DNA from 4 places in the Duganella sp. genome. Region 1 is predicted to be linked to each of the others. Evidence: predicted binding sites of a transcription regulator. Region 1 holds the regulator's gene; each other region holds the start of a gene.
The links. The regulator FNR, encoded in region 1, switches genes on or off when oxygen is low (the NO sensors DNR and NnrR bind a similar motif). The targets are predictions, from matches to a motif close to TTGATNNNNATCAA.
Positions count from the first base shown of each region.

Region 1 (4,690 bases):
GCCAAGCACCTGGCCTGGGGCGCGGTGGCCTTGTGGACCGGCTTCACCTTCGTCGGCTACTTCACGCCGATCACCAGGCTGATGGGCGAGGTGGCGACGCTGAACTTCGGCCCGTGGGAATGGTTCTGGGTGCTGTTCTACAGCTTTGCCACCTACGGCAACGCCGGCTGGATGCGCGAGCAGGTGTGCAAGTACATGTGCCCGTACGCCCGCTTCCAGAGCTCGATGTTCGACCGCGACACCCTGATCATCACTTACGACAGCAAGCGCGGCGAGCCGCGCGGGCCGCTGTCGAAGACCGCCAACGGCAACGGCGGCTCGTGCATCGACTGCTCGATGTGCGTGCAGGTGTGCCCGACCGGTATCGACATCCGCAAGGGCCTGCAGTACGAATGCATCGGCTGCGCCGCCTGCGTGGACGCCTGCAACAGCGTGATGGACAAGACCGGCCAGGCCCGCGGCCTGATCCGCTACAGCACCGAACGCGCCATGGAGGACCATCTGACGCCGACCGAGATCCGCCTGCGCGCCTTCCGGCCGCGCGTGAAGATCTACACCGCCGTGCTGGGCCTGATTGTGCTGGCCACCGGCGCCGCGCTGTATCTGCGCACGCCGCTCAAGCTGGACGTGATCCGCGACCGCGGCTCGATGGGCCGCGAAGTGGAGGACGGCATGATCGAAAACGTCTACCGCCTGCAGATCATGAACACGTCCGAGCAGGCCCATGTCTACAAGATCGCCGTCAGCGGCATCGCCTCGCTGACGCAGGTGAGCGCCGACCAGGTGCCGGTGGACGCCACCGAGACCAGGGCTTATCCGATGCGCCTGCGCACCGCGCACGGCGCCGGCCAGCCCGGCTCGAACAAAATTGAAGTCACCCTGACCGCAGTCGACGATCCATCGCTGCATGTGAAAGAATCCGCGGTCTTCATTGTGCCGCGCTAAGGAGCATCATCATGACGACACTGACCATCCCCGTCACACCGTGGTGGAAGCAGCGCTGGCCATGGCTGCTGGCAGCCGGCCCCGCCATCGTGGCGGTCGGCAGCATCTACACCGCTTACCTCGCCATGTCGGCGCCCGATGCGCTGGTGGTGGGCGATTACTACAAGCAGGGCAAGGCCATCAACCAGGATTTGCGGCGCGACCATGTGGCCTCGCAGCTGGGCCTGTCGATGGCGCTTGGCTACGACGCCGCCAGCGGCACCCTGAGCGGGCGCATCAACCGCAAGGATAGCGGCCCGCTGCTGCTGCATCTGTCGCACGCCACGCTGCCGGAAAAGGATATCAAGCTGGTGCTGGTGCCGGATGCGAACGGCAGGTTCAGCGCCAACCTGCCGCTGCTGGAACGCAGCCGCTGGATCGTGCTGGTGGAAGGGCAGAAGCGCGAGTGGCGCCTGGCCGGCGCCTGGAGCTGGCCGGCGCAGCGCGGGATTGCGCTGCTGCCCGACTGATCAGCCGCAGGTTGCCGTCCCGGCCGTGATGGCCTTCAGCATGCGCGGATCGAGCAATTCGATCTCGCGGTTGCTGACGCGCAGCAGGCCTTCTTTCTTGAACTTGGACAGCAGGCGGCTGATGCTTTCGATGGTCAGGCCCAGATAATTGCCGATTTCCTCGCGCGACATGCGCAGCTGGAAAGTATTCGGCGAATAACCGCGCGCCTCGTAACGCGACGACAGGTTGATCAGGAACGCCGCAAAGCGCTGGGTCGCCTGCATATTCCCCAGCAATAGCATCACGCTTTGCTCGCGCGTGATTTCCTGGCTCATCATGCGGTGGAAATGGCGCAACAGGGTCGGCATTTCCGCCAGTAGCTGCTGCAGGGTGGAGAAGGGAATTTCGCACACTTCGCTGTCTTCCAGCGCGACCGCGGTGCAATGGTGCTGGTCGGCGCTGATGGCATCCATGCCCAGCAGTTCGCCAGCCATCTGGAAGCCGGTGATCTGCTCCGCGCCCTCGCGGTTGACCTGGTAGGTCTTGAAGTGGCCCAGACGGATCGCGTACAGGTTCTGGAATGGATCGCCGATGCGGAACAGCGTGCCGCCGCGCGCGACCTTGCGGCGGCGGCCGATGATCTGGTCGAGCCGCTCCATGTCGTTGTTGTCCAGCCCCATCGGCAAACACAGCTGGTGCATGCTGCATGAAGCACAGCTGGCCTTGAGGATATCGATGGTGGCGCCGGGAATAACCAGCGAAGGAAGTTCTTGTATCATGCGGTTAGTGTAGCCCATCACGTGCGATTTGGGCGCCTATTCCGCAGTCATCCAATCAGGTATTCGCGCGCCATTTGCCTTGCACGATGCAAGCGGCTTTTCACCGCCGCCACCGATTGGTTGATCTCGCCGGCGATTTCCGCAATCGACATTTGCGCGAAGTCGCGCAACAGCACCACTTTCAGGTAGTCGGCCGGCAGCGATTCCAGCGCGCGGATCAGTTCGACGCGCAAGCCGGCCGTGTCCTGGCTGGCCAGCCACTGCTCGGCGCGTTCGTCATCCCAGGGATCATGGCCCAGCGCGCTGCGCGCCAGCCGGTGGCACTCGCGCTTGACCACCTGGAACAGCCAGCCGGAAAACGCCGCCAGCATGCGCACCGACGATAGCTTGCGCGACAACACCAGCAGCGCTTCCTGCACGGCGTCGTCGACGTCGCCGACCAAGCAGTTGCGCTGGGCGTAGCGGCGGATGTCAGGCTGGCACAGCCGCAGCAGCTGCGCCAGCGCCGCCGGATCGCCGCGCCGGGCGGCGTCCAGCACCGGCATGTGGTGTTCCGCAAGACTCATTATTTTCCTTGTTTATCCAGGCGGCGGCCAACCATGGCGCACATCGGACAAAAGCCGAACAGGCCGGACGCGACGATGCCGGCCGCCGACAAGGCCGCCACCGTGCCCCACATGCCGCCCAGCAGCGCCAGCGCCGCCGCCGCCACGATCAGGCCCGCCACCACGCGCAGCACGCGCTCCCAGCCGGGTACATTTTTAACGTAAAACATTGTGCTCTCCTATCAGTGATCGAGGAAGTCCCTCGGCAGCTAAGAGGGGGCTGGCCGCGATTCGGATTCGCGCTATCGAAAATATTTTTAAATTTTTTTAAAAAACCTATTGCGTGCGATTTAATTGCTCGCTATGATTCACCCATCAACACATCGAACGCGACTTAATCGCTAACTAATCAACGAAAGGAATCACCATGAAACGCACGCTGATCGCTACCGCCCTGCTGGCCGCCACCGCTTTCGCCCACGCCGCCACCCCGGCCAACGACACCACCATCGTGCTGGTCCACGGCGCTTTTGCCGATGGTTCCAGCTGGGACAAGGTGATTCCTATCCTGCAAGCCAAGGGCTACAAGGTGGTGGCCGTGCAGAACCCGCTGAGTTCGCTGGCTGACGATGTCGCCGCCACCCAGCGCGTGGTCGATGCGCAAACCGGTAAAGTAGTGCTGGTTGGCCACTCGTGGGGCGGCACCGTGATCACCCAGGCCGGCACCAGCGACAAGATCAAGGCGCTGGTCTACGTGGCCGCGTTTGCCCCGTCGGAAGGCGAAGCCACCGGCAACCTGGGCAAGGATTACGCGGTGCCGCCAGGCATCGCCACCCTGCAAGTCGATGCCACCGGCTACGCCTGGCTGCCAGCCGATTCGGTGGCCAAGAACTTTGCGCAGGACGTGACGCCGGCCCAGGCGGCGCTGATTACCGCCACCCAGGGCCCGATCGCCCTGAAGGCCTTCGGTGAAACCACCACCGTGGCGGCCTGGAAGAACAAGGCCAATTACTACATCGTGGCCAGCCAGGACCGCATGATCGCGCCGGAACTGGAACAGGCGTTTGCCAGGAAAATCAACGCCATCACCACCACCCTGCCGACCGGCCACGTGCCCATGGTGTCGCAACCGGCCAAGGTGGCGGAAGTGATCCTGGCCGCAGCCCAGCGTTAATCCGGTTTCATCCGCGGCGAAAAGCCAGCGTGCCCCGCGCACGCTGGCTTTTTCTTTCTTGCCAAGGTAAGCCTTTGATAGGAGAATCGGTCCAGCCCCCATACATCAAGGATGATATGAAGCCTCTCGGCATCAAGGCTAAAGTCGCCCTCGCCACCAGCATTACCTCGGTCCTGATGATCGGGCTGGTCACGCTGGTGCAGACCCAGCGCATGCAGGAAGATTACAAGCGGGTGTTGTTCACGCAACAGACCGCGCTGATCAACCGCACCGCGCAGGATCTCGACGACAAGCTGACCATGCTGCTCGATATCATCGCGCTATCGGCCCGCAACCAGCCGGCCAACCTGGGCAACTCGGCTGAAAAGCTGCGCGAGTATTACCAGAACCGCGCGGTGCTGGCCCTGTTTGACGATTTGCTGGTGATGAGCCCGCAGGGCAAGATCATTTCCGACCTGCCGCTGGTGCCGGGCCGGGTCGGCATCGACGCCTCCGACCGCGCCTACTTCAAGACCGTGATGCGCACCCACAAGCCGCTGATCACCGAACCGCTGATCGGTCGCGCCAACAAGCAGCCCATCGTGCAGATGGTGGCGCCGGTGCTGAACGACAAAGGCGAGGTGGTGTGCGTGCTGATCGGCGTGCTGCGCCTGTACAAGGACAACCTGCTGGGCCACCTGCGCACCGCCAAGGTTGGCCGCAGCGGCTATTACTTCGCGCTGACCCGCAGCGATAACCCGGTGTACGTGCTGCATCCC
Region 1 covers NZ_JBCNLB010000007.1:29,286-33,975, reverse strand. The annotation lists gene ccoG (cytochrome c oxidase accessory protein CcoG) at 1-945, shown strand, start outside; gene ABDW57_RS14545 (FixH family protein) at 957-1,454, shown strand; gene fnr (fumarate/nitrate reduction transcriptional regulator Fnr) at 1,455-2,213, opposite strand; gene ABDW57_RS14535 (sigma-70 family RNA polymerase sigma factor) at 2,261-2,779, opposite strand; gene ABDW57_RS14530 (DUF2892 domain-containing protein) at 2,779-2,988, opposite strand; gene ABDW57_RS14525 (alpha/beta hydrolase) at 3,186-3,932, shown strand; gene ABDW57_RS14520 (response regulator) at 4,049-4,690, shown strand, end outside.

Region 2 (4,690 bases), on a different contig from region 1:
CGGCCGGCTCCCAGGTGCCTGCAGCGGATGCGCTGCTGATCACCATCACGGTCACTTACGGCGCCGGTGCCAACGACGTGGTCACGCTGCAAGGCTACCGCAGCCGCTACGAGCCGAGGGCGCGATGAAGAGCCAACGCGGTTTCACGCTGATCGAAGGCATCGTGGTGATGGTGATTACCGCCATTCTGGCCGGCATCATGGTGCTGTTCATCCGCCGCCCGGTGCAAAGCTACATTGACAGCGCCGAGCGCGCCGACATGGCCGACGTGGCCGACATTGCCCTGCGCCGCATGACGCGCGAGCTGCATGGAGCAGTCCCCAACAGTATCCGCTGGCTGGAGATTGGCAACACCACGCTGCTGGAATTCATTCCCACCAAGGCCGGCGGCATTTATCTGTCGGAGGAAGACGCTGCAACAGCGCCACCTCTGCCGGCGCCCCAACCAGCGCCGCTGAGCTTTACTAGTACCACAGCCGTGACCTTTGACATCGTCGGTCCGGTGCCGGCCGCGCCGTATGCGATTGCCCCCGGCGACTCCATCATCGTCTACAACCTGGGCAACGAAATTACTGATGCCGATGCCTACTCTGACGGCGATGGCACCGTCAATGGCGTCAACCGCGGCACCGTCCAGTCTGTTGTCGGCAACCGCGTCACGATCTCCGACCCGAACTGGCCGCTACCGAACACGCCACGCAACCCGTTTGCCGTACCTGCCGCGAACAATCGCGTTGCCAGCACCTCACCCGGCAAGCGCTTCACCGTCGCTACTGACCCGGTCACCTTCGCCTGCGTCAACGACACCGCGACGGGGCGCGGCACGCTCACGCGCATCTGGGGCTACGGCTTTGTTCCAGTTCAGGCCGCGCCGCCCAACACCGCGCGCAGGGCGCTGATGGCGGCCAATGTCTATGCCTGCCGTTTCAGCGTGCAGCAGATGGCCAATCAGAACACCGCCCTGATCGGACTATCGATCGCATTGGCCCGCAGCAGTGCCGGCGCCAGCGCCAACGGCCTGGAGACCGTCACGCTCAGCCATCAAATTCACGTGGAAAACACACCATGAGCGCCATCCCATACCTGCGCCGCAAGTCGCGCGGCGTCGCCATGCTGACCGCCATCTTCCTGCTGGTGGTGGTGGCCGGCCTCGGCGTGGCCGTGGTGACGCTGACCACCAGCCAGCAGGCCGGCTCCGCCTTGGATGTGCAAGGTCAGCGCGCCTATCAGGCGGCACGCGCCGGCATCGAGTGGGGCTTGTACATCGCGCAGCGGCCAGTGCTCCAGAATCCGAATGATCCAACTGTGACGGCGGTTTGTCCTCCCGCCAGCAGCTTTGGTTTCCCGAACGCGGACACGCTGTCGGCTTTCACCGTTACCGTGACCTGTCAGGCCACCGGCGGCCACTTGGTGATTCGCGCCACCGCGTGCAACCAGCCGGACGCCGCGAACACCTGTCTCAACCCGGTGCGCGGCGCGGATTATGTGCAGCGCGTGATCACGGCGCAGCTTTAATGTCGCAACTGTGTGGAAATGTGTGTATTTTTGCGGAATCATTGCCAGTTTGAGCATGAAATGGCGCAGAACTTGAATATAATCAATCATCTAGCGCGTAAACCTCGTGTGTTGATCTATGGGCTTGTTTAAAAGAGCTAAAAAAACCGATGGCTGGCTGACTGTCACTTTTCTGAGGGACGGTATCTGCGTGGGCCGCGTTCAGCGCCGCCGCGATGCCAAGGCCTTGGTGGAAGTGTCGAACTTCTATCCGGCCGACACTAGCTTCTCGCCCGACGTGCTCGATAAACTGAACAAAGACCTGAAAGCCGGCAACTACAACTGCGGCACCATGCTCAGCGGCGGCGAATATCAGATGTTGATGGTCGATGCGCCCAACGTGCCGCCGGATGAATTGAAAACCGCCGTGCGCTGGCGCTTGAAGGATATGTTGGACTTCCACGTCGACGACGCCACCATCGACGTGCTCGATATTCCGGTCGATCCCGGCAATGCCGCGCGCGGCCACTCCATGTTTGCCATCGCTGCCCGCAATACGCTGATCCAGTCGCGCCAAACGCTGTTCAGCGAAGCCAAGCTGGCGCTGACTGTGATTGACATTCCCGAGATGGCGCAACGGAATATCTCCGCGCTGCTGGAAACCGAGGGCCGCGGGCTGGCCATGCTGTCGTTCGATGCCGACGGCGGACTGCTGACCATCACCTACAAGGCCGAGCTGTATCTCTCGCGCCGCATCGACGTCACGCTGGCGCAGCTGCTGGAGCGCGATTCCGACCGTCAGCATGCCTGCTTCGACAAGATCACCCTGGAGCTGCAACGATCGCTCGACCACTTCGACCGTCAGTTCAGCCATGTGAATGTGCTCAAGTTGCTGCTGGCGCCGACTGGCGCCGAGGGTTTGCACGAACACCTGGCCAGCAATCTGTATATGCCGGTGGAAGCCATGACGCTGGATGACGTGTTCGACCTCAGTAACACGCCGGAATTGCAGGATACCGCGCAGCAGCAGCGTTTCTTCCTGACGCTGGGCGCGGCGTTGCGGCATGAGGAGGTGCATCTGTGAGCCAGCAGATCAACCTGTTCAACCCGATCTTCCTCAAGCAGAAGAAGATTTTCACCGCCTTGCCGATGGCGGAAGCGCTGGGCGTGGTCGTGGCCGGGGCGTTGCTGTTGAACTGGTACGCCAGCCAGAGCGTAGCCGAGCTGGAGAAAGAAGCCGCCGCCGGCAAGGTGGCGCTGGCCAAGCGCGAGCAGCGGCTGCAGCAGGCCAAGGCGCAATTCGCGCCGCGCGCCAAGGACCCGGCGCTGGCCGCGCAGTTGGCCGAGGCCGAGGCGGAATTGAAGGCGCTGCACGATGTGTCGTCGGTGCTGCAGGGCGGGGCGCTGGGCAACACGGCCGGCTATGCGGAATACTTCCGCGCGTTTTCACGTCAGAACGTCAGCGGCTTGTGGCTGACCGGCTTGAGCATCAATGGTGCCGGCAACGATATTGGCGTGCAGGGCAGGGCGATGCAGGCGGCACTGATTCCAAGCTACATCACCCGCCTGACCGGTGAACGTGTGATGCGCGGGAAGAGCTTCGCCAGCCTGGATATTGCGCGGCCGGCTGCGGCTGCCGTGGCGGCCCCTGCCGCAGGCGCGACCGCGCCGGCAAATGCAGCGCCGGCCGCGTCGCCGTTCGTGGAGTTCAGCCTGCAATCGACCGCGCAGGAGGCTGCCAAATGAAACAGCAGCTGCTGCAACAATGGATTAAGCTGAGCACTAAACTGGACGCCATGACCCTGCGCGAGCGCGCCATGGTGTTTGCGGCGGTGGTGGCGTCGATCCTGTTTCTGCTGTACACCACCTCGGTCGAGCCGCTGCTGAACAAGCAAAAGCTGCTGCGTGGCCAGATCAAGCAACAGCAGAATCAGGTGGCTGGCATCGATATGGAAATTGCCGCCATGGCGCAGGGCTTTGTGGTTGATCCGGACGTGGCCACGCGCGACAAGCTGCAAGCCGTGCGGCACGAAATCGACACTACCAGCGCCGGCCTGATGGCGGTACAAAAAGGGCTGGTGGCGCCGGACAAGATCGCGCCGCTGCTGGAGCAGCTGCTGCGCGGTAATGGCAAGCTGAAGCTGATGTCGATGAAGACCTTGCCGGTGACCGGCCTGAACGAAGCGGCCCTGCCGACTGCGCCGGTGCCGACGCCCGCTGCGGCCCCTGCGGCAGCGCCCGCCAAGGCCGCGCCCAAGCCGCGCGAGCTGCTGTACCGCCATGGCGTGGAAATCGTGCTGCAAGGGAGTTATCTCGACATGATCAGCTATATGGAAGCACTGGAGTCGTTGCCGGTTCAGCTGTTCTGGGGCAAAGCCAGGCTGGACGCGCAGCAGTATCCGAATTCGCGCCTGACGCTGACCCTGTACACGCTGAGCCTGGATCAGAAATGGATGAAACTATGAAGCGCCTGTTCTGCACTGCCTTGTTGCTGGCGGGCGTCGGCCAGGTTCATGCACAGACGCTGGTCGATCCGACCCAGCCGCCGCCGGAAGCGCGTCTGAGCCCGGGCGCGTCAGCGGACGTGCCGGCTGCGCCGAGAGGCCCGCAGCTGCAATCCGTGTTGATCGGCTCGCGCGGGCGCGAAGTGGCGGTGATCGACGGTCAGACTGTGCGCAAGGGTGAAAAGTTCAATGGCGCGGTGCTGGTGGAAGTACGTAAGAACCAGGTAGTGCTGCAACACGGCCGCAACAAACAGGTGCTGACCCTGTTCACAGAACCGTCGGCAAAATAAACGCGAAGAACGCTATGCAAAAAATTCTGACCATCGCCCTCGTTACGCTGCTGCTGGCTGGCTGCCAGACGCCGTCCACGCGCGACACCTACGACAAGATCAACAACGAGGTCAGCGCGGCCGCGGCCAAGCCGGCCATCGCCACCCAGAATGAGGCGGTGAGCAGCGCCTTGCTGCCGCCGGTTTCGCAACTGACCGATCAGTTGCCGAAGGCGCGCGCGGTGCTGGAAGAGCGCTTCAACGTGTCGTTCAACAATGTGCCGGTGCAGCAGTTCTACAATTCCATCGTGGCTGGCACGCGCTACAACATGCTGATCAACCCGGAAGTGACCGGCAATATCACCGCCAACCTGAAGGACGTGACGCTGTTCGAGGCGCTGGACGCGGTGCGCGAGCTGTATG
Region 2 covers NZ_JBCNLB010000002.1:438,401-443,090, forward strand. The annotation lists gene ABDW57_RS07025 (type II secretion system protein) at 1-128, shown strand, start outside; gene ABDW57_RS07030 (type II secretion system protein) at 125-1,069, shown strand; gene ABDW57_RS07035 (agglutinin biogenesis protein MshP) at 1,066-1,515, shown strand; gene ABDW57_RS07040 (agglutinin biogenesis protein MshI) at 1,706-2,578, shown strand; gene ABDW57_RS07045 (hypothetical protein) at 2,575-3,240, shown strand; gene ABDW57_RS07050 (hypothetical protein) at 3,237-3,959, shown strand; gene ABDW57_RS07055 (MSHA biogenesis protein MshK) at 3,944-4,288, shown strand; gene mshL (pilus (MSHA type) biogenesis protein MshL) at 4,303-4,690, shown strand, end outside.
Region 2: ABDW57_RS07040 (agglutinin biogenesis protein MshI) is a predicted target of FNR. The motif match lies at 1,588-1,601, and genes of this name have one in related genera.

Region 3 (4,690 bases), on a different contig from region 1:
CGGAAGCACAGTTCCTGGCGCAGGTTGTCGTTCTTCAGATCGTCCTCGTCCAGCCTGGGCTCGCGCCAGAAGCCGACGTCGATCTGCTTGGCGCGCAGGGCTTCGTATTGCAGGGTGGGGCCGAGTTCGTGCAGGGTCCAGGTCACGCGCGGGAACTTGGTCTGAAATTCTTCCAGCAGGCTGGGGATCGGTCCCCACATGGCCGAGCCGACGATGCCCACGCGCAGGCGGCCGACCTCGCCGCGGTCGATCTGGCGGATGGTGTCGATGGTCATGCGCATCTTGGCCAGCAGTTCGGCGGCTTCATTCATCAGCGCCTTGCCGGCCACCGTCAGCTCGAAGGTGCGGGTGGTGCGGGCAAACAGCTTCACACCAAGTTCGCTCTCCAGCTTCATGATCTGCTGGCTGAGCGGCGGCTGCGAGATGTGCAGCCGCTCGGCCGCGCGGCTGAAGCTTTTTTCTTCGGCCACGGCCAGGAAGTACTTGAGTTGTTTCAGATCGATGGACATGACAGGCCTCGAAAGTTGGCCCGTCATTCCGGCGCAAGCCGGAATGACGGTCAGGTGCGTTGCATGGACACCGCCAGCGCGGCGCCGCAACGGGCGTTGTTCTTCACCAGTGCGATGTTGGTGGCGAGGCTGCGGCCTTCGGTCAGCGCCTTGATGCGCGCCAGCAGGAACGGCGTCACGTTCTTGCCGGTGATGCCTTGCTGATCGGCTTCCTGCAATGCCTGTTCAGTGATGCGGTCGATTTCTTCCTTCGGCATGGCCTCCGCAGCCGGCACCGGATTGCTGACCACCACGCCGCCTTTCAGACCCAGCTGCCACTTGGTGTGGATGAAGGCCGCCTGTTCGGCCGGGGTATCCAGCTGGAAGTCGGCACTGAAGCCGCTCTCGCGCGTGAAGAAGGCCGGGAAGCCGCGCTGGCCGACGCTGACCACCGGCACGCCGTGCGTTTCCAGGTATTCCAGCGTCAGGCCGATATCCAGAATCGATTTCACGCCGGCGCACACCACCGCCACCGAGGTGTGGGCCAGTTCCTGCAGGTCGGCCGAGATGTCGAAGCTGGTTTCGGCGCGGCGGTGCACGCCGCCGATGCCGCCGGTGACAAACACCTGAATGCCGGCCAGCTCGGCGCAGATCATGGTGGCGGCCACGGTGGTGGCGCCCAGCTTGTTCTGCGACAGCACGTAAGGCAGGTCGCGGCGGCTGACCTTGATCGCATCGGTCGACGTGCCCAGCAGTTCCAGCTGCTGGTCGGACAGGCCGACGCAGATCTTGCCGCCGATGATGGCAATGGTGGCCGGCACGGCGCCGCCGTCGCGGATGATTTGCTCCACCTCGCGCGCCATCTGCACGTTCTGCGGATATGGCATGCCGTGCGAAATGATGGTCGACTCCAGCGCGACGATCGGTTTGCCGGCGGCGCGGGCGGCAGCCACTTCCGGCGAGAACAGTAAGAATTGGTGCATGGTTTATCCTTTATTCGGGAACAGCGGGGCGTTCATATCAAAGTCGTGTATTTCGTCGAGCACGTCGGCGGCCAGCACCGGCGATACCGTCTCCGGGCTTTCCAGCGTCATGGCCGCCACCTTCAGGCCGCGGCGGCAGGCCAGCGTCAGGTCGGCGCTGCCCTGGTACAGCGACCAGCAGACGGCGGCCGAGAATGCGTCGCCGGCGCCGGTGACGTCCACCACGTCCACCTGGTGCGCCGCCAGCCATACCAGCCCGCCGTCGCGCGTGTGGTACACGCCCTGGCTGCCGCAGGTGACGATGACATCCTGCGCGCCTTGCGCCTGCACCTCGCGGCAGGCGGCGCGCACGTCGGCCTCGGTGGGCAGGGCGCGGCCGGCGCGGGTTTCCAGTTCGCCGCGGTTCAGGATCAGCAGACGCAGGCCGCGCAGGTCTGGCGGCAGGCGCGCCATCTTCGGCTGCGACACTGCCACGATCACCAGCGGCACATTGTCCTGGCGCGCGCTGTCCAGCAGCGTGGCAATGCTGTCGGCTGGCAGGTTGAGGTCGGCCACGGTCATGGCGGCGGCCGCGCGCTGCGGCTGGCGGCTGGCCAGGAATGCGGGCGTGATGCGGTCGTACAGGGCCATGTCGGCCAGCGCCACCACCAGTTCGCCATTGTCGTCCAGTATGGCGGTGTAGGTGCCGGTGGCGGCATCCTGCAGTTTGAGGCTGCCGCGGGTGTCGATGCCGGCGCGCTCGGCGTATTCCTGCAGGCTGCGGCCGGCGCCGTCGTCGCCCAGCGCGGTCAGCAGCGCGGTCGGCAGGTTGAGGCGGGCCAGGTTCTCGGCAATGTTGCGCGCCACGCCGCCGTACACTTCCTCGGCGGTGGCCGGATTGGAAGTGCCCAGCTGCATGGCGGCAATGGTGCGCAGCTTGCGGTCCAGGTTGGCAGCGCCTATGCACAGCACCGGACGCTTGTCCGGCAGCACGTAGGCGCGGCCCAGCAGGCGGCGTTCACGAATCAGGCCGGCGATGTGGCCCGCCACGGCCGAGCGAGACAGGCGCAGCTCGACCGCCAGGTCTTGCTGGGAGATGAAGGGGTTGGCGCGGATCAGCTGGTAAAGCTGTTCCTTTTTGGAGGAATCGGTCACGGTCGTGGCCTCGTTAAAACAATTGTCTTTAATGGTAAACATTTGTCTTTAAGCCGTCAATGGCGTGGGTCTGGCTCAGTTTTCCTTGGTTTATAATACTCCTGATTTATATGAATTTTATATAAATGGCTAAGAAAAATGGTATTTGCCATACATATGGACGATGATGCATAGTGTCAGCTTCCCCAGCCACATCAAAAATCAGAGGATTTCCATGTCTAATAATTCCCCATTCCAGGCCGCTGACATTATTCGCTCCCGCCTGCCGGCCGATTTCAAGCCGCGCGTGGCGATGATTCTCGGTTCGGGCCTGGGCGTGCTGGCGGAACAAATGACCGACGCCGTCACCATCAGCTACGACCAGCTGCCGGGCTTCCCGATCTCCACCGTGCACGGCCACGCCGGCGAACTGGTGATCGGCACCCTGGCGGGCGTGCAGGTGGTGTGCATGAAGGGCCGCGGCCACGTCTACGAAGGCTACGGCCTGGGCGTGATGACCAGCGCCGTGCGCACCATGAAGCTGCTGGGCTGCGAAATGCTGTTCGTGACCAATGCCGCCGGTTCGCTGCGCACGGAAGTGGATGCCGGCTCGCTGGTGGCGCTGACCGACCACATCAACTTCCTGCCGGGCACGCCGATGATGGGCCCGAACGACGAGCGCTTCGGCCCGCGCTTCTTCAGCATGGCCAACGCTTATGACGCTGAGCTGCGCGCGCTGCTGCACACCTCGGCCAAAGAGAAGAACGTGACGCTGCATGAAGGCGTGTACATCGCCTACGCCGGTCCCAATTTTGAAACGCCGGCCGAGATCCGCGCCTTCAAGACGCTGGGTGCGGACGTGGTGGGCATGTCGGTGGTGCCGGAAGTGGTGTCGGCCCGTCACTGCGGTTTGAAAGTGGTGGGCGTGTCGGCCATCACCAATCTGGCGGAAGGCCTGTCGCCGTTCCCGCTGTCGCATGAGCAGACCCTGAAATACGCTGCCGTGGCGGCGACCTCGCTGGTGGAAGTGATCCTGGGCTTCCTGGGCAACGTAGCGAAAACGCCGCAGGCGTAATATGTTTGAGGGGCGGCGATGCCGCCCTTTTTTGTTAGCCCCGTCATCCCGGCGTATGCCGGGATCCATAGAACGCCTGCCTGCAAGCGAAGTATGGGTCCCTGCCTGCGCCGGGACGACGGCGGGGCGGAAATGGAGTGATCATGAAACGCGCATTTATCCTGCTGCTCGATTCGTTTGGCCTGGGCGCCACGCCCGACGCGGCGAAGTACAACGACGCCGGCGCCAACACTTTCGGCCACATCGCGGAGCAAGTCGCCAACAGCGGCAAGCCGATGTCGCTGCCGACCATGGAAAAACTCGGCCTGACCGCCGCCGCGCATCTGGCCAGCGGCGAATGGGCCGCCGGCTTCACCCAACGCGAAGGCTTCACCGCCGCCTACGGCGCCGCGCGCGAGCGCTCGACCGGCAAGGATACCCAGTCCGGCCACTGGGAAATCGCCGGCGTGCCGGTGGAATTCGACTGGGGCTACTTCCCGAAGACCGTGCCATCGTTCCCGGCCGAGCTGACCGCCAGGCTGCAGGAGCTGGCCGGCGTGCCGGGCTTCCTGGGCGACTGCCACGCATCGGGCACGGAAATCATCAACCGCTTCGGCGATGAACACGTCGCCAGCGGCAAGCCGATTATCTACACCTCGGCCGACTCGGTGCTGCAGATCGCCGCGCACGAGGAATCGTTCGGCCTTGAGCGCCTGTACGAAGTGTGCGAGATCGCCTTCAAACTGGTTGAGCCTTACAACATCGGCCGCGTGATCGCCCGTCCTTTCCTGGGCGCGAACGGCAACTACACCCGCACCACCAATCGCCACGACTACGCGGTCGCGCCACCGGCGCCGACGCTGCTGGACCACGTCAAAAACGATGGCGGCGAAGTGATCGCGCTGGGCAAAATCAGCGACATCTTCGCGGCGCAAGGCGTGTCGCGCGTGGTGAAGGGCAAGGACAATATGGCGCTGTTCGACGCGCTGCTGAAAGTGCAGGACGAAGCCGGCGACAAGTCGCTGACTTTCGTGAACTTCGTCGACTTCGAC
Region 3 covers NZ_JBCNLB010000004.1:207,338-212,027, forward strand. The annotation lists gene ABDW57_RS10695 (LysR family transcriptional regulator) at 1-509, opposite strand, end outside; gene ABDW57_RS10700 (pseudouridine-5'-phosphate glycosidase) at 560-1,471, opposite strand; gene ABDW57_RS10705 (carbohydrate kinase) at 1,475-2,605, opposite strand; gene xapA (xanthosine phosphorylase) at 2,820-3,659, shown strand; gene ABDW57_RS10715 (phosphopentomutase) at 3,803-4,690, shown strand, end outside.
Region 3: ABDW57_RS10705 (carbohydrate kinase) is a predicted target of FNR. The motif match lies at 2,707-2,720, and genes of this name have one in related genera.

Region 4 (4,690 bases), on a different contig from region 1:
CTGCGCCGGCGCGGCTGCATGGCTAGGCCTTCTTCACCAGGCTGGTGTGCTTGAGCGGCAGATCGCGCACGCGCTTGCCGGTGGCGGCGAAGATGGCGTTCAGCACCGCCGGCGCTGCCACCGCAATCGTCGGCTCGCCCACACCGCCCCAGAAGCCGCCGGACGGCATAATGATCGACTCCACCTTCGGCATGTCCTCCAGCTTCAGCACCTGGTAGGTATCAAAGTTCTGCTGCTCCATCTGTCCATCCTTGAGTGTGCACTCGCCGTACAGCGACGCGGACAGGCCATACACGAACGAACCCTCGACCTGCGCCTCGATCTGCTGCGGGTTCACCGCGTAGCCCGGATCGGTGGCGGCGATGATGCGGTGGATCTTGACCTTGCCGGTCTTGCGGTCCACCGACACCTCGGCGCACGCGGCAACGTAGCTGCCGAAGCCCATGGTCTGCGCCAGGCCGCGATACACGCCTTTCGGCGCCGGCTTGCCCCAACCGGCCTTCTCCGCCACCGCGTTCAGCACCGCCAGATGCTTCGGATGATCGGCCATCAGCTTGCGGCGGAAGGCCAGCGGGTCCTGTTTGGTCGCGTGGGCCAGTTCGTCCATGAAGCATTCGAGGTAGATCGTGTTCTGGTTCAGGTTCACGCCGCGCCAGAAGCCCGCAGGGACGGGCGGATTGCGCATCGCATGGTCCACCAGCAGGTTCGGGAAGCTGTAGCCGATGGATGCTTCCGGTCCCGGCGCGTTCAGGCCCTGGAATACCACCGGGTCCTTGCCATCCTTCAGCGTGGAGCCCAGCGAAGCCAGGATCGACTGTCCCGCGATGCGCATATGCAGGGCGGTGACGTTGCCCTTGTCATCCAGGCCCGCCGTCAGCTTGCACTGCGTGATCGGGTGATAGCGGCCGTGGAGCATGTCCTCTTCGCGCGACCAGATCAGCTTTACCGGCGTGCCAGGCATCTCCTTGGCGATCTTCACCGCCTGCGTCACCCAGTCATGCGTGGCGCCGCGACGGCCAAAGCCGCCGCCCAGGTGCAGCTTGTAGACTTCGCACTTGGCCGCAGGCAGGCCCGCTGCTTCAGCGGTGGCGGCCAATGCGGCCTCGCCGTTCTGCGTCGGAGTCCAGACTTCGCAACGCTCCGGCGTCCAGAGCGCGGTGGCGTTCATGGTCTCCATGGTGGCGTGGTTCAGCCAGGGGAAGGAATATACCGCCTCGATCTTGCGCGCGGCCGACTGGATGGCGGCTTTGGCGTCGCCGTTGGCGTTGCCCACCACCGCATCCGGCGCGTCCAGCGCGGCCTTCAGCGTGGCGTTGACGTCCTTCTGCGAGAGCTTGGCGTTTGGTCCCTTGTCCCATTCGATCGGCAGCGCCTCCAGTGCGGACTTGGCGCGCCACCAGGTATCGGCCACCACCACCACGGCGCTGTCGCCCAGCTTGAAAACCTTCTTGATGCCGGGCCGCTTCTCGATCACCGAGGCATCAAAGCTCTTCACCGCGCCGCCGAACACCGGGCAATCCTTGATGGCCGCGTTGAGCATGCCGGGCATCTTGAGGTCCATGCCGTAGATCTGCGCGCCGGTGGTTTTGTCCATCGTGTCGAGGCGCGCCAGGCGCTTGCCGGCCAGCTTCCAGTCTTTCGGATCTTTCAGCGCCACCTCGGTCGGCGGCGTGAGTTTGGCGGCGGCATCGGCCACCTTGCCATAGCTGATGGTACGGCCAGTCGGCTTGTGCGTGATGATGCTGGCTGATGCCGCGCATTCGGATGCCGGTACCTTCCACGCATCGGCCGCCGCCTGAACCAGCATGGTGCGCGCGATGGCGCCGCCCTTGCGCACGTAGTCGTGCGATTCGCGCACGCCACGGCTGCCGCCGGTGGAGAAGGAACCCCACACGCGCTTGCGCGCCAGATTCTGGCCCGGCGTTGGATATTCGGTGGTGACCTTGCTCCAGTCGGCGTCCAGTTCTTCCGCCACCAGCTGCGCCAGGCCGGTCAGCGTGCCCTGCCCCATCTCGGAACGGGCGATGCGGATCACGATGGTGTCATCCGGCTTCACCACCACCCAGGCGTTGACTTCCGGCGCGACCTCGGCGGCTGCGGCTGCGGCGTCGAATGGAATGTGGAAGGCGACCACCAGGCCGCCGGCGATTTTCAGGAAGCTCCGGCGTGAGGTCATGCTTTGCTCCCTTCAATGCGTTCAATCGCCAGGCCGGCCGTTGCCGGATCGCCGCCGCGCACCGCCACGTGGATGGCCTTGCGCACGCGGTTGTAGGTGCCGCATCGACAGATATTGGTCATGGCAGCATCAATGTCGGCATCGGTGCATTTGGGCTTCTCGCGGATCAGCGCAGCGGCGGCCATGATCATGCCGGACTGGCAGAAGCCGCACTGCGGCACGTCCAGCGCGGCCCAGGCTTTCTGAATGGGATGCGAACCGTCTTTTGACAAGCCCTCGATGGTGGTGATCTTCTGCGCGTTGGTCACCGCGGCGGCCGGATACACGCAGCTGCGCACAGGCTGACCATCGATATGCACGGTGCAGGCGCCGCACTGGGCTATGCCGCAACCGTATTTGGTGCCGGTGAGTCCGAGCTGCTCCCGGATCACCCACAGCAGCGGCGTATCGTCCTCCGCCTCATATTCTCTTACGACGCCGTTGACATTCAGCTTGCCCATGCGCGATCTCCTGTTTGTAGTTTCCCAAAAACGACCGCTGGTCATACTACCACTATTTAGCATTTCGAAATTTTTGACTTGGATCAATGTTTTTACTGCGCTGCATCAATACACTTTTTCACGTTACTTAACGACGACAAAGAGGAAGTGAAATGAGCAAGACCCTTGCAGCAGTAATGACCGCCCTGACCCTGATGACCGGCGCCGCCTCGGCGCAAGAAAGCCCATGGCTGGTGCGCGCACGCGCCGTGCACCTGGACCCGGCGGACAAGTCCGACCCGGTGGGCGGCTCGGGCGCGTCGGACCGCATCGGCGTCAGCAACAAGACCATTCCGGAAGTGGACATCTCCTACTTCTTCAGCAAGAACATCGCGGCCGAACTGGTGCTGACCTATCCGCAAAAGCATGACGTCTCGCTGGATGGCGCCAAGATCGGCACCGTCAAGCACCTGCCGCCAACGCTGCTGCTGCAGTACCACTTCCTGCCGGATGCGCAGTTCCGTCCTTACGTCGGCGCCGGCATCAACTACACCACCTTCTCCAAGAACAAGCTGCTGAACGGCGCCGCCAGCCTGGAGCACGACAGCGTTGGCCTGGCGCTGCAAGCCGGCGCCGATGTGGCGATCGACAAGCACTGGTCGCTCAACTTCGACGTCAAGAAAGCCCAGATCCGCAGCGACGTGCTGATCGGCGGCGCCAAGGCCAGCCGCGTGAAGATCGATCCGCTGATGCTGGGCGTGGGCGTGGGCTATCGCTTCTGACGTTGCTCCACCGCTACACTGGCAGCGCCGGAGTGGCACGGATGAGCGGATTCGGGAACAATCAAGATCCGCTCGTCGTTCCACAGAAAGGCTGCCATGTCGCTCGCTCATCTCAAAATCGGAACCCGTCTTGGCGTAGGCTTCGGCATCGTGCTGGTACTGCTGGTGGCCACGGTGGTGCTGGGGCTCAGCGCCATGCGCCACATCGGCAACCGCACGCACGACATCATTGCCGATAAAAACGTCAAGATGGAAGCGGCCAACAAAATGGTCGACAACGTCCGCAGCATTACCCTCTCGCTGACCAACATCGTGGTGGTGCCCGGCACGCCGCAGATGAATGCCGAACTGGCACGCATCGCGGAAGCCCGCAAGCGCTATGGCGACGCGCGCAAGATCCTGGTCGAGATGGCCACCGAGGACAAGGAAAAATCCCTGCTGGCCAAGCTGGATGACCTGCTCAAGAAAGGCGCGGTCGAAAACAACAAGGTGATCGAACTGCGCAAGGATGGCGAGATCCAGGACGCCACCACGCACCTGACGCAAGTCGCCGCCCCCAGCCTGACCGGCGTGCTGGGCGTGCTGGACGAAATCCTCGCTTACGAAACCGCACAGGCGCGCCAGGCCGGCGCCGACGCCGAAGCCACGCTGGGCAACGCGCAACTGCTGATGACAGTGCTGGGCCTGTTGGCGCTGTTGCTGGGCGGCGGCGTGGCGTGGTTCATCACGCGCTCGATCACGGTGCCGTTGAATGAAGCGGTACGGGTGGCGGAAACGGTGGCGGCCGGCGATCTGTCGTCGCACATCGAAGTGCGCTCGACGGATGAAACCGGGCGCCTGCTGAGCGCGCTCAAAACCATGAACGACAGCCTGCTGCAGGTCGTCGGCCGGGTATTGCAAGGGACCGACACCATCACCACCGCTTCGAGCGAAATCGCGGCCGGCAATCTGGACCTGTCCTCGCGCACCGAGCATCAGGCCAGCTCGCTGGAAGAGACCGCATCGTCAATGGAGGAACTGACCTCCACCGTCAAGCAGAACGCCGACAACGCGCGCCAGGCCGACACGCTGGCGCGCGCCGCCTCGGACGTGGCCAGCAAGGGCGGCGTGATCGTCTCACAGGCGGTGCAGACCATGGGCAGCATCAACGAATCGTCGCGGCGGATTGTCGACATCATCGGCGTGATCGACGGCATCGCCTTCCAGACCAATATCCTGGCGTTGAACGCGGCGGTGGAAGCGGCGCGCGCCGG
Region 4 covers NZ_JBCNLB010000019.1:54,909-59,598, reverse strand. The annotation lists gene soxX (sulfur oxidation c-type cytochrome SoxX) at 1-20, opposite strand, end outside; gene ABDW57_RS23775 (molybdopterin cofactor-binding domain-containing protein) at 23-2,176, opposite strand; gene ABDW57_RS23770 ((2Fe-2S)-binding protein) at 2,173-2,676, opposite strand; gene ABDW57_RS23765 (OmpW family outer membrane protein) at 2,829-3,437, shown strand; gene ABDW57_RS23760 (methyl-accepting chemotaxis protein) at 3,534-4,690, shown strand, end outside.
Region 4: ABDW57_RS23765 (OmpW family outer membrane protein) is a predicted target of FNR. The motif match lies at 2,750-2,763, and genes of this name have one in related genera.